One region of the Kitasatospora sp. NPDC005748 genome, then DNA from elsewhere that is predicted to be linked to it. Evidence: riboswitches for the same ligand, from Rfam matches in the RefSeq annotation. Region 1 holds a riboswitch; the other holds the start of a gene.

What was found. Region 1 has a riboswitch for glycine ahead of gcvP (aminomethyl-transferring glycine dehydrogenase). Riboswitches for the same ligand answer to the same signal wherever they lie in the genome.
Region 2: it holds a riboswitch for glycine, as region 1 does, so the genes downstream of both, gcvT (glycine cleavage system aminomethyltransferase GcvT) here and gcvP (aminomethyl-transferring glycine dehydrogenase) in region 1, are expected to answer to the same signal.

Annotation. Positions count from the first base shown of each region.
Region 1 is NZ_JBEXYD010000015.1:12,232-19,220, forward strand. It holds gene ABZ495_RS14235 (MFS transporter) at 1-1,442, opposite strand, end outside; gene ABZ495_RS14240 (DUF2382 domain-containing protein) at 1,585-2,871, opposite strand; glycine riboswitch at 3,095-3,198, shown strand; gene gcvP (aminomethyl-transferring glycine dehydrogenase) at 3,438-6,338, shown strand; gene ABZ495_RS14250 (DUF5999 family protein) at 6,448-6,639, opposite strand.
Region 2 is NZ_JBEXYD010000013.1:110,318-117,306, forward strand. It holds gene glyA (serine hydroxymethyltransferase) at 1-828, opposite strand, end outside; gene gcvH (glycine cleavage system protein GcvH) at 969-1,346, opposite strand; gene gcvT (glycine cleavage system aminomethyltransferase GcvT) at 1,481-2,602, opposite strand; glycine riboswitch at 2,832-2,938, opposite strand; gene ABZ495_RS13390 (enhanced serine sensitivity protein SseB C-terminal domain-containing protein) at 3,203-3,985, shown strand; gene ABZ495_RS13395 (enhanced serine sensitivity protein SseB C-terminal domain-containing protein) at 4,132-5,073, shown strand; gene ABZ495_RS13400 (ABC transporter permease) at 5,754-6,743, shown strand; gene ABZ495_RS13405 (ABC transporter substrate-binding protein) at 6,799-6,989, shown strand, end outside.

The DNA.
Region 1 (6,989 bases):
CCCTTGCCACCGGCGACGGTGACGGAGGGCTTGACGCTGCGGATCAGGAAGGGGACGGCGCCGGCGATCGCGCAGACCGCGGCGGCGACCCAGAACGCGTGCTTGTAGGCGTCCAGGGTGGGCAGCGAGACCGGGATCGGCAGCTTCATGGTGTCGCCGGTGAGGATCGCGGCCATCACGGCGGTGCCGATCGCGCCACCGACGGTGCGCAGCACGGCGTTCATGCCGTTGGCGATGCCGCTCTGCTCGACCGGGACGGCGCCGTTGATGTAGGCCGGCATCGCCGAGAAGGCGAGGCCGATGCCGAGACCGAAGATCGCCGAGGCGGTGTAGATGTCGGCCTCGTGGCTGTGGCGGACGGCCAGGTAGGCCATCGCGACGGCGCCGAGGACGCCGCCGAGGACCAGCGGCAGGCGCGGGCCGCGACGGGCGATCAGCAGGGCGCCGACCGGGGCGGCGACCATCGAGCCGAGCGCGGACGGCAGCAGCATGACACCGGCGTGCAGCACGGTCGCGGTGAACCCGTAGTGGGTGAGCTTCTCCGGGGTCTGGGCGAAGTTGCTGATCACCATGAACGAGCCGTACATGCCGAAGCCGATCAGCAGGCCGGCCAGGTTGGTGAAGGCGACGGCCGGGCGGGACATCATCTTCATGTCGACCAGCGGGTGCTTGACCTTGACCTCGATGACGCCCCAGATCAGGGCGATCACGGCGGCGACGGCGAACAGGCCGAGCGTCTTGGTGGAGGTCCAGCCCCAGGTGTTGCCCTGGCTGACCGCGACCAGCAGGGCGGAGAGCCAGCCGGCCAGGGTGATCGCGCCGAGCGGGTCGGCGCCGCCCTCCTTGTCGGTCACCGGGTCGCTGGGCACCCGGAAGGCGACCAGGGCGACCGCGAGCAGGCCGAAGAACAGGCCCATCCAGAAGATCGACTTGTAGCTCCAGTGCTCCAGCAGCAGGCCGGTGGCGACCAGGCCGAGGCCGCTGCCGACGCCCATCGAGGCGCTGATGGCGGCGACGCCACCGGTGACCTTCTGCTTCGGCAGCTCGTCGCGGACGATGCTGATGGCCAGCGGCAGCACGCCACCGCCGGCGCCCTGGAGGACGCGGGCGACGACCAGCCAGGTGAAGGAGTGGGTGCTGACGGCGAGCGCCGAGCCCGCGACGAGACCGGCCAGCGAGATCAGCAGCATCGGCTTGCGACCGCGCAGGTCGCCGAAGCGGCCCAGCAGGGGGGTCAGCACGGCGGCCGAGAGCAGGTTGGCCGTCATCAGCCAGGTGATGCTGGAGCCCGAGACGTCGAGCTCCTTGGCCAGCGAGGGCAGGATCGGAACGACCGCGGTCTGCACCACGCTGAACGACAGCATCGCCAGGATGAGGGCCGGCAGGACCCGGGCGCTGCTCTGCTTCTCGGCCGCGGTGGTGGGCTGTGGTGCCTCACTCACGGTTGCTTCCTCCCGTACATAGTGAATGAACTGAAGCAACCATGCCGGGAGATACTTCAGTGTGTCAAATATCGATCGGTGAAGCTTTGGCAAAGTCGAAGGACCCCGGACCGTGGAGGTCCGGGGTCCCTGGGTCGGACCGTCAGGCGAGCGGCCTCAGCGGGGCCGGCCGGGACGGCTCGCCAGCGCTCAAGTGTCCGCCGGCGCCCGCGTGTTCGCCGCCGCCCGGGCGCCCGGCGGCGCCGTCGGGAGTGGCGGACGGGGCGTGGTTGGACGAGGGGCCCGGGGTCGGGGCGGCCGCGGTGTTGTCGTGGACCTCGACGTGCTCGCGCCGCAGCTCGTCCCGGATCACCTCCTCGTCGGTGTAGCGCTCGACGACCAGGCGGACCCGCTCGATCGGCGCCAGGTACTTGCGGACCACCGGCCGCTCCTCGCGCAGCGTGACCTCCTCCACCGCCTCGGCGATGTCCTTGTCGCTCAACGAGGCCCGCTCCGCCTCGCCGACCGGCGTCCGCTCCACCCGGACCCGCTCGCGGACCACCGGCACCCGGCGCTCCACCGCCTCGCTGGTCACGTACTTGCGCAGCTTCGCGGTGCCCACGACATGCCACTCGGTGGTGATGTCCAGCCGTTCCTCACGGCAGGTGATCTCCACCGGAGCGTTCGGCGCCGACGAGGCGGCGCCCGCGCGGTCGGGCGCCGGGGTACCGGAGGTGGCGGCCCGGGGGGCCGCCATCTCGGCGCCGTCGGGGCCGCCCGTGACGAGCGGGGCCGCCGGCGGGCGCTGCTCCGGTGCGACGGGCGCCGACGGGGTGGCGGGCGCGGTGGTGTCGAGGGTCCGCACGTTGGGCTCCGTAGCAGGTTCGGACGGCTTGCCGAGGTCGGCGGCCGGGGGGACGGTGAGGGGCGGGGCCATGCTGTCGGCCGAGTGGAAGGCGAGCGGCTTCGCCGGGGCCGCCGAGGCCGACTGGTCGGCGGGCTTCGCCGCGGCGACGCCCGCCACCGCGGCGGTGCCCGCCGCTGCCGCCGGGGCGGCGGCCGGCACGCTGCCGAAGTCGAGGTCGGCCGGCTCGGAGCCGGAGCCGGAGCCGTCGCCGGCCGACGGCCGGCCGTCCACCTGGGTGTCCAGCCCGTAGTAGCGGTAGAGCTGGAGCTCCTGGGCGGGTGAGAGGTGCTGGCCCACGCCGAAGTCCGGTGACTCCTTCACCAGGGACTTGTCGTAGGGCACCCGCAGTTCGTCGCCGGAGAACTCGCTCGTGGTCAGGGGGACGAAGGCGTCCCGGCCGAAGATGCCGGTCCGGACGGCCGCCCATTCGGGCTGCCCGGTGGCGTCGTCCAGGTACACCTCGTCGACCGTGCCGATCTTGTCTCCGTTGCGGTCGACCGCCTTGTGGCCGATGAGGTCCCGGGGGTCGATATCGGTCTGCACTCTTTCCTCCAGTGCGTTGCGCCTGCGGAACGCCCGCAGGCCGGCGGCCGGCCCGCCCGTCCCATCCGCCACTTCACACCAAAAGCCATGAACCGGACCGGCGCGACCGGGGTGCGGCCGGACGGGCCCGGTGCTGCGCCGTCCGGGTCACGGACCGGCTGTTCACCTGCCAGGACGCACCCGTGATCGAGGCGCCTGCCGCTGGTACCCTGGGCGCGACCGCCGAGCCCGCTCGGGAGAGTCCCCGAGAGCGGAAGTCGCTGGTCGGGGCGCCGAAGGAGCAACTCCTCCCCGGAATCTCTCAGGCATCCGTACCGTGTGGGATAGGTCACTCTGGAAAGCAGGGCAGGACTGCCGGCGAGGGAGCCGGCGGCACCACCCTCACCGACGGTGCAAGCCGGCGGGGCGCCACAGCGCCTCGCGCGGGTGAAGCTCTCAGGTCCCGATGACAGAGGGGGAGGCCTGTCGGGTCCGTCCGCCCCAGGCCTGTCCGCTGTCGTCCGCAGCGGCGGTGCCGCCCGGCGTGCGTACCCCCGCCGGTCCGTGACCAGGAGGCCTCGACCACCATGAACGCCCAGCCGAACGCGGGACGCACCACCACCCCCGTGACCCTCACCGAGCTCGAGCAGGCCAGCCCCTTCGAGAACCGCCACATCGGCCCCGACGTCGCCGCGCAGGAGAAGATGCTGGCCCAGGTGGGCTACGGCTCGCTGGACGAGCTCGCCGCCACCGCCGTGCCCGAGGCGATCCGCTCCATCACCGGGCTGGACCTGCCCGCCGGCCGCAGCGAGGCCCAGGTCCTCGCCGAGCTGCGCGAGCTGGCCGGTCGCAACACCGTCCTCCAGCCGATGATCGGCCTGGGCTACTACGGCACCTTCACCCCGCCGGTGATCCTGCGCAACGTCCTGGAGAACCCGGCCTGGTACACCGCGTACACGCCGTACCAGCCGGAGATCTCGCAGGGCCGCCTGGAGGCGCTGCTCAACTTCCAGACCGTGGTCTCCGACCTCACCGGTCTGCCCACCTCCGGCTCCTCGCTGCTGGACGAGGGCACCGCGGCCGCCGAGGCGATGTCCCTGGCCCGCCGTGTCACCAAGGTCAAGGGCGGCGTCTTCCTGGTCGACGTCGAGACCCTGCCGCAGACCGCCGCGGTGATCCGGACCCGCGCCGAGCCGACCGGCGTCGAGGTCGTCGTCGCCGACCTCTCCGCCGGCATCCCGGCCGAGATCGCCGAGCGCGGCGTCTTCGGCGTGCTGCTCCAGTACCCCGGCGCGACCGGTGTGGTCCGCGACCTCGCCCCGGTGATCGAGCAGGCCCACGGCCTCGGTGCGGTCGTCGCCGTCGCCGCCGACCTGCTGGCGCTGACCCTGCTGAAGTCCCCGGGCTCGCTCGGCGCCGACATCGCCTGCGGCACCTCGCAGCGCTTCGGCGTGCCGATGGGCTTCGGCGGCCCGCACGCCGGCTACCTCTCGGTGCGCGCCGAGTACGCCCGCTCGCTGCCCGGCCGCCTGGTCGGCGTCTCCGTCGACGCCGACGGCAACCGCGCCTACCGGCTGGCCCTGCAGACCCGCGAGCAGCACATCCGCCGCGAGAAGGCCACCAGCAACATCTGCACCGCCCAGGTGCTGCTGGCCGTGATGGCCTCGATGTACGCCGTGTACCACGGCCCGGACGGTCTGGCCGACATCGCCCGCCGCACCCACCGCTACGCCGCCGCCCTCGCCGAGGGCCTGCGGGCCGGCGGCGTCGAGCTGCTGCACGGCGAGTTCTTCGACACCGTCACCGCGGTCGTCCCCGGCCGCGCCGCCGCGATCGCCGAGGCCGCCCGCGCCCACGGCATCAACGTGTACCAGGACGGCGAGGACCGGATCTCGGTCTCCACCGACGAGACCACCACCCGCGAGCACCTGGCGGGCGTCTGGGCCGCGTTCGGCGTCGAGGGCGTCGAGACCCCGGAGAGCGCCGAGGCGCTGCCGGCCGCGCTGCTGCGCGAGGACGAGTACCTGACCCACCCGGTCTTCCACAGCCACCGCTCGGAGACCGCCATGCTGCGCTACCTGCGCCGCCTGTCGGACCGCGACTACGCGCTGGACCGCGGCATGATCCCGCTGGGCTCCTGCACCATGAAGCTCAACGCGACCACCGAGATGGAGCCGGTGACCTGGCCGGAGTTCGGCCAGCTGCACCCGTTCGCGCCGATCGACCAGGCCCAGGGCTACCTCACCCTGATCCGCCAGCTGGAGCAGCAGCTGGTCGAGGTCACCGGCTACGACGCCGTCTCGATCCAGCCGAACGCCGGCTCGCAGGGCGAGCTGGCCGGTCTGCTGGCCGTCCGCGCCTACCACCACGCCAACGGTGACGCGCAGCGCGACGTCTGCCTGATCCCGTCCTCCGCGCACGGCACCAACGCGGCCTCCGCCGTGATGGCCGGTATGCGCGTGGTCGTGGTCAAGACCCTGGTCGACGGCGACGTGGACGTCGAGGACCTCCGGGCGAAGATCGAGCAGCACCGCGACAACCTCGCGGTGCTGATGGTCACCTACCCGTCCACCCACGGCGTGTACGAGACCCAGATCACCGACATCTGCGCCCTGGTGCACGAGGCGGGCGGCCAGGTCTACGTGGACGGCGCCAACCTGAACGCCCTGGTCGGCCTCGCCAAGCCGGGCAAGTTCGGCGCGGACGTCTCGCACCTGAACCTGCACAAGACCTTCTGCATCCCGCACGGCGGCGGCGGCCCGGGCGTCGGCCCGGTGGCGGTGCGCGCGCACCTGGCGCCGTACCTGCCGAACCACCCGCTGCAGTCCGAGGCGGGCCCGGCCACCGGCGTCGGCCCGATCTCGGCCGCCCCGTGGGGCTCGGCGGCCATCCTGCCGATCTCCTGGGCGTACGTCCGGCTGATGGGCGGGGAGGGACTCAAGCGGGCCACCCAGGTGGCGGTGCTGAACGCCAACTACATCGCCAAGCGCCTGGCCCCGCACTTCCCGGTGCTCTACACCGGTCCCGGCGGCCTGGTCGCGCACGAGTGCATCATCGACCTGCGCCCGCTCACCAAGGAGACCGGCGTGACGGTGGACGACATCGCCAAGCGCCTGATCGACTACGGGTTCCACGCGCCGACGATGTCCTTCCCGGTGGCCGGCACCCTGATGATCGAGCCGACCGAGTCCGAGGACCTGCACGAGATCGACCGCTTCTGCGACGCGATGATCGAGATCCGGGCCGAGATCGACAAGGTCGGCTCGGGCGCGTGGCCGGCCGAGGACAACCCGCTGCGCAACGCCCCGCACACCGCGGGCGCGCTGGCCGGTGACTGGGCGCACGGCTACTCGCGCCAGGAGGCCGTCTTCCCGGCGGGCGTGAACCCGGCGGACAAGTACTGGCCGCCGGTCAGCCGGATCGACGGCGCGTACGGCGACCGCAACCTGGTCTGCTCCTGCCCGCCGCTGGACGAGTACGGCTCCTGAGCCGACTGACGCGGTACGGCAGGGCCCCGGCGGAGTCTTCTCCGCCGGGGCCCTGCCCGTTGTCCTGCGTCGCCGGTGCCGCTCGGCGGCCGACCCCGCCGCCGGCCGGTCAGGCGGCGTGTGCGACGGGGCGGCGCGGGGCGATCACCCGGCCGTCGGGCAGCAGTTCGCCGGTGTCCTCGAAGACCAGGACGCCGTTGCAGAGCAGGCTCCAGCCCTGCTCCGGGTGGCAGGCCACCGGTACGGCCGCCTCGCGGTCCTCGGACTCCGCCGACGGGCACTCAGGACGGTGCTGGCACATACGCGTACCCTCGCTTCGCTTGGCGATCCTCCCCGTGGTGCGGCGCCGCCGGGTGACCGGCGGGAGCCGCCGCGGTAGTCGGATCCTGTCCGGCGCCGGGCCAGGTGTGGACCGGCGCTCAAGTGGGTAGGACAGGGGGTCCTTCCACGCTGGTTCCCAGTGTCGGCATCCCGGGGCGATCGCGCAGCAATTTCGTGACATGCGCCACAACTACCGGGCAGAGATCACCCGTTCAGGTGGCAGCAGACGTGAATGAGCGCCGGAGGGGTCAAGGGGCGGCTGACTCGATTCGGCCATGCCCTATGACCCGTCCGGGTGGGTACGGGTGGCGCGGGGGTGACGGGGGAGCG
Region 2 (6,989 bases), on a different contig from region 1:
GACCTTGAAGGCGACGGCCTTGCCGGCGATCACGTGCTCCAGCGGGCCGCCCTGCTGGCCGGGGAAGACCGCGGAGTTGATCTTCTTGGCCCACTCGGCCTTGGAGAGGATGACGCCGCCGCGCGGGCCGCCCAGGGTCTTGTGCGTGGTGGTGGTGACCACGTCCGCGTACGGCACCGGGTTGGGGTGCAGGCCCGCGGCGACCAGACCGGCGAAGTGCGCCATGTCGACCATCAGCAGGGCGCCGACCTCGTCGGCGATCCGGCGGAACGCGGCGAAGTCCAGCTGACGGGGGTAGGCGGACCAGCCGGCGATGATCAGCTTCGGCTGGTGCTCCTTGGCGAGGCGCTCGACCTCGGCCATGTCGACCTGGCCGGTCTTGTCGTCCACGTGGTACGCGGCGACGTTGTAGAGCTTGCCGGAGAAGTTGATCTTCATGCCGTGGGTCAGGTGACCGCCGTGGGCCAGGCTCAGACCCAGGATGGTGTCGCCCGGCTGGATCAGCGCGAACATCGCGGCGGCGTTGGCCTGCGCGCCGGAGTGCGGCTGGACGTTGGCGTGCTCGGCGCCGAACAGGGCCTTGATCCGGTCGATCGCGATCTGCTCGACCACGTCGACGTGCTCGCAGCCACCGTAGTAGCGGCGGCCCGGGTAGCCCTCGGCGTACTTGTTGGTCAGCACCGAGCCCTGGGCCTCCATGACCGCCACCGGGGCGAAGTTCTCGGAGGCGATCATTTCCAGGGTGGTCTGCTGGCGGTGCAGCTCGGCGTCGACCGCGGCGGCGATCTCCGGGTCGAGCGAGTGCAGGGACTGGTTGAGAACCGTCATGGTGTGGTCTTCCCAGGGAGGAGAGAAGGAGGTGCCGCGCCTGGCACGCCCCACGGAAGGGTGGCGGCGGGCGACCGGAGGGCGGAGGAGGCCCGGTGGCCGGGGCGGCCGCCGCACTGCGGCCACCCCGAACGGCCGGCTCAGGCCGGGTTGGTCAGGGCGTTGTACTCGTCGGCGCTGAGCAGCTCGTCGGTCGACTCGACGCGCACCTTGAACAGCCAGCCACCCTCGAACGGGGCGCTGTTGACCAGGGAGTTGTCGTCCAGGACGTCCTGGTTGACCTCGGTGATCTCGCCGGTGACCGGCGAGTACAGGTCGCTGACCGACTTGGTGGACTCCAGCTCGCCACAGGTCTCACCGGCGGTCACGGTCTCGCCGACCTCGGGCAGCTGCACGTAGACGATGTCACCGAGCGCGTCGGCGGCGTGGGCGGTGATGCCGACCGTGGAGACACCGTCCTCGACGGCGGTCAGCCACTCGTGCTCCTTGGTGTACTGCAGGTGCTGGGGGTTGCTCATGGCGTCATTCTCCAGGATGGGAAGCGGGTACGACGAAGCGGGCCGCCGGACGGACGGCTTCGACGTGGATCTTCGGGGTGGTCAGGCCCGGGCGGGCGCGCTCGTGAGGCCTCGGCGGGCGCGCCCGAGGGGCGTCAGCGGGCGCGCTTGTAGAACGGCAGCGCCACGACCTGCACCGGCTCGTGCTTGCCGCGCACGTCCACCGCGACGGTGGTGCCCGGGGCGGCGTGCGCCGCGTCCACGTAGGCGATCGCGATCGGCTTGCCCAGCGTGGGGGAGGGCGCGCCCGAGGTGATCCGGCCGATCGGCTCGCCGTCGGCGGTCACCACGGTGTACTCGGCGCGCGGCACGCGCTTGCCCTCGGAGACCAGGCCGACCAGCACCCGCGGCGGGTTGGCCTCGGCCGCGGCGGCGGCCTGCTCCAGGGCCTTGCGGCCGACGAACGCGCCCTCGTTGGTGGTCTTGTCGAAGCGGACCACCCGGCCGAGGCCGGCGTCGAAGGGGGTCAGGTCGGTGGAGAGCTCGTGCCCGTAGAGCGGCATGCCGGCCTCCAGGCGCAGCGTGTCGCGGCAGGAGAGGCCGCAGGGGACGAGGCCGCGGCCGGTGCCGGCCTCGGTCAGCGCCGTCCAGATGTGCGCGGCGTCGCCCGGGTTGCAGAAGATCTCGAAGCCGTCCTCGCCGGTGTAACCGGTGCGGGCGAGCAGCACGTCGCGGCCGGCCACCTGGGCCGGGAGGATCGCGTAGTACTTCAGGCCGGGCAGGTCGGCCTCGGTGGTGTCGGCCAGGATCGCGGTGGACTCCGGGCCCTGGACGGCGATCAGCGAGTAGGTGTCGCGGTCGTCGGTGACGACGGCGTCGTAGCCCTTGGCGCGGGCGATCAGCTCGTCCAGCACCAGCTGGGCGTTGGAGGCGTTGGCGACGACCAGGAAGGCGTCCTCGCGCAGGCGGTAGACGATCAGGTCGTCCAGGATGCCGCCGTCCTCGGCGCAGATCATGGTGTAGCGGGCCCGCAGCTCGCCGAGCGCGGAGACGAAGCCGACCAGCGCGTGGTCCAGCATCGCGCCGGCCTGCGGGCCGGTCACGGTGATCTCGCCCATGTGGGAGAGGTCGAACAGACCGGCCTTGGTGCGGACGGCGAGGTGCTCCTCGCGCTCGCTGCCGTAACGCAGCGGCATGTCCCAGCCGGCGAAGTCGGTCATGGTCGCGCCGAGGGCGCGGTGCAGCGCGTCGAGCGCGGTGAGGCGGAGGGACGACATGGCCTGGAACTCCTCGGTCTGGGCACTCAGGTGTGCGCACGCCGGACCGGACCCGCTCGGGGACCGAGCCTGCGCGCGGGCATGCGGCGGCTGGGTCTCCCCATCTGTCGTCGAACCTGAGAGCTTCACCGCACGCGGGCCCGCAGCGCTTCACAGCTAACAGGACAGCATGGCGGCTTGCACCGTGGGTGGGCGCGCGACAGGGCCGTGCGCCGCTTTCCAGATGTGCCTAACCCGTGCGGTAGGGGGGCCTGAGAGATTCCGGGGAGGACTTGCTCCTTCGGCGCCGGCTGTACCGCCTCTCGGGGGTACTCCGGACTCTCCCGCGCGGGTTCGAGCGGCCGGTATGGAGTTGAGGTTCTCGGCGGGGAACACCCGCAGACGCGGACATCATGGCACGTCCCGGCGGAAGACGGGAGAGGGGCCCCGGGCCCGGCCCCGCCCGGCGGGCCCGGCCCGCACCCGCCACCGGTAGCCCACCGGTACCGCCCCGGCCCCGTACCGACCGGTACCGGCGCGCACCGCGGCCCCGGCCGCGGGCCCGCTAGGCTGCTCGGCGTCGGCGGACAGAGGGCGGTACAGCGGCGGATGGGGTACCCGGTGGAGCAGCAGCAGGGGTGGGGCGGCCCGGAGGCGGCGCCGCCCGGCGGTGGATGGCCCGCGAACGAGCTGGAGCAGGTGCTCACGGCCGCGCTCGGCGATCCCGGCGCGACCCCCCGGGTGTTCGAGGTGCTCGCCCGCAGCCAGGTGTGGATCCCGCTGCCGGCCGGCGGCGACCCGCAGGGCCAGGCCCTGGACCTGCCGACCATCGAGCTGGCCGGCGACCCCTACGTCCCGGTCTTCTCCTCGCAGGAGGTGCTCCTCCATCAGGCGCCCGGGATGGCCTTCGCGATCGCGCCGGTCTGGGAGTTCGCCCGCGGGCTGCCGCTGGGCGTGGGCATCGCGGTGAACCCGGAGGCGCCGGTGGGCATCCCGGTGCCGCCGCAGGGCGTCGCCGAGCTGCGGCGCGGGCCGCGCGAGGACCGCTGGGACGCCCCGGAGGCACCGACCGGCGGCCGGGTGGCGCTGCGCGAACCGGTGCCGGGCGAGGACCCGGAGGCCTTCCTGGCCGCCTGCCGGTACGAGCTCTCGGGCCTGCCCGGCGTCCTGACCGCCAGGCGGGCGCTGGCCAGCGTGGAGGGCGAGCCGACGGTGATGTTCGTCGGCGTCCAGCTCGATCCGGCGGCCCCGGCCGAACCGGCCGCCGTGAACGAGGCCCTGGGCCGTGCGCTGGGAACCGCGCCGCTGCCCGGCGGCGTCCACCTCGTACTGCTCGACCTCGCGGAGGACCCCGTGGTCGAGTGGCTGCTCAACCGGGTCCAGCCGTTCTACGCACGGATGTGACGCGTTCCTCCTCGCCCGGCACCGGGCCGGAGGCCACCGCCGGGCACGTCGGCGTGGCGGTGGCGGGTGGCGCCCCATAGGGTGCCTGCAGATGACCGCCGGGCCGGCGGCAGGTGAGAGAAGAAGAGGCGCAGCGAGGTGGGCGCATGAGTGCGGGAGCGGTAGCGGGCGGTGCACCGGGGCCCTGGGGCCAGGCACCCGCCGGGCGCCCCGGCGCGGATCCGAGAGCGCTGGAGCACGCCCTGCGCGAGGTCGCGCCGGAACGCTGGGAGGCGTACGAGGCACTGCTGCACGCGCTGGCCGCGGGGCAGGTCTGGATGCTGCTCTGGCACGGTACGCCGGGCAGTCCGGACGCCCAGTACGGGAACATGGAGATCAGCGGCCACGGCTACGCGCCGGCCGTCACCTCGCCCGAGCAGCTGGCGGCGTCCGGCTGGGCGCGGGCGCACGAGGTGATCTCGGGGCGCGAGATCGCCGCCTCGCTCTATCGCACCCGCTGGGGCCTCTGGCTGAACCCGCACGCCCCCGGCGGCGGCGTCGGGGTGCCCTGGGCGGACCTGCGCCGGATCGCGGCCGGCCTGGACCGGCTGCCGGCCGGGCCGCTGAAGCTGAGCGAACCGCAGGTGCAGGCCCAGCAGTTCTTCGCGCTGCTGGAGCGGCAGGCGGTCGAGGTGCGGGCGGTCAAGGCGTTGCGCCGGGCCTGGGTGCAGCCCTCCGTGGGCGAACCGTACCTGGCCATCGGACTTGAGCTGTACGAGAGTTCGCCGCCCACGGTGGAGGCCGTCCGGGCGCTGATGCAGCGCGCGATCGCGGTCGCGCCGGAGGGGCTCGCGGTCTCCACCGTCGCCATGGGGGACGAGTACGACCCGGTGGCGCTCTGGATGCGGGCCAACGCGCGGCCGTTCTACGACCGCGAGGCGGGCGGCCACGGCCGCTCGCAGGCCGCGCCGTACCCGCCGGTGCCGCCGCCGCCCTACGCCTCGCAGGCGGGCCCGGCGTACGGCTACGGCACCCAGGCGCCCGGCCCGGTGTGGCCGGGGCAGCAGCCGCCGCCGCAGCAGCCCTGGCCCGGCTACCCGGGGCGCTGACGCCCGCACGGTCGACGCGGCGTGCGCCGCGGTGCCCGCGCCGCACGCCGGGCGTTCCGCCGCCCGTGCCGGGGCTCCGGGCATTGCGGTGTCGGCAGCGCACGCCGGGCATTCCGGCGCCCGCACCGCAACTCCGGGCAGACCAGGTGTTCGTGTCCCAACTACGGGCACTTCGGACACCTGTCGCAAGCACGGATGTTCGGGTGTTCTCGGCGCGGTAACGGGTAGTCCGGGTATATGCACCCAAAGCCCTCCACCAGGACCGACATGACGATCCGTCATGTCGGTCCCGGCATTTCCGGTCGGATTTCCGGCTGGTTCGGTGCAGCCCCTTGACATGCATGTAACAGCTGTGTGAAGAGGGATATGCCGAAGATCCAGAGGTGCATGCCGACAGATCACAGTTGGGCATCTCTCGGTTGTCAGGGCTGGCGCAAGCCAGTTCGGATGGCAGAGAGTTCTGCGCAACGCACCGCGCGTACTGGGTGCCCCACGAGGGCGAACGCGCTGGCGGACCGCTTGAGCCTCGCGACGCCCATCCCGCGCGGCCGCAGTACCCGAGCACGTCGCACCGCTGAACACCCGCACCTGAACCTCCGCACGTCCGCACCAGCCGTACCGCCGAACCGGCGACCGGCACCCGTGGGCCGGCCACCGTCGGCGAGGGGACCGAACTGACCATGACCGCACCCATCAAGACCGCCGGGAACACGCCGGAGGCAGCCGCCGCCGCGAGCCCGGCCACGAAGATCGAGGGCCGCTCGCTCGGCCGGATCGCCTGGACCCGTTTCAAACGGGACAAGGCCGCCGTCGCCGGCGCCGTCGTGGTGATCCTGCTCGTCCTGCTGGCCGTGCTGGCCAAGCCGATCGAGTCGATGTTCGGCCTGGACCCCGACGCCCTCAACCAGGACCTCCTGGACGCCAACCTCGGTGGTCTGCCGTTCGGCGACTGGGGCGGCATGAGCCTCGACCACCCGCTCGGCGTGGACCCGCTGCAGGGCCGTGACCTGCTCTCCCGCGTCATCGAGGGCTCCTGGGTCTCGCTGCTCGTCGCCTTCGGGGCGACGCTGCTCTCCAACACCCTCGGCACCGTGCTCGGCGTGATGGCCGGCTACTACGGCGGCTGGGTGGACGCCCTGATCAGCCGGGTGATGGACGTCTTCCTGGCGTTCCCGCTGCTGCTCTTCGCCATCGCGATCTCCGCCTCGCTCCAGGGCGGCGCGTTCGGCCTGCACGGCCTCCCGCTGCACATCGGCGTGCTGATCTTCGTGATCGGCTTCTTCAACTGGCCCTACATGGGCCGGATCGTGCGCGGCCAGACCCTCTCACTGCGTGAGCGCGAGTTCGTCTACGCGGCCCGCAGCCTGGGCGCCCGGGGGCCGTTCATCCTGTTCAAGGAGCTGCTGCCCAACCTGGTCGGTCCGATCCTGGTCTACTCGACCCTGCTGATCCCGACCAACATCCTCTTCGAGGCGGGCCTCAGCTTCCTCGGCGTCGGCATCCAGGCCCCGCAGGCCTCCTGGGGCGGGATGCTCAACGACGCGATCAAGTACTACCAGGTGGACCCCCAGTACATGGTGGTCCCCGGTATGGCGATCTTCCTCACGGTGCTCGCCTTCAACCTGCTCGGCGACGGGCTGCGTGACGCCCTCGATCCCAAGAGCAACTGACATCCCGTCAGGACCCTCCGATCCGCCACCACTTCCTCAAGGGGTTGATCTCACCATGCGTAGGTCCCGTACCGTCGGACTGACCGCAGTGGCCGCCGCCGCTGTCCTGGTCGTCACCGGGTGTACCTCCGGTTCATCCAAGAGCGGGGGCGACTCGTCGTCCTCCGCCGCGTCCGGCGGCGGCGCCGACGCGGCCACCAAGGGCATCGTCAACGCCTCGGACAAGAAGGGCGGGACGGTCACCTA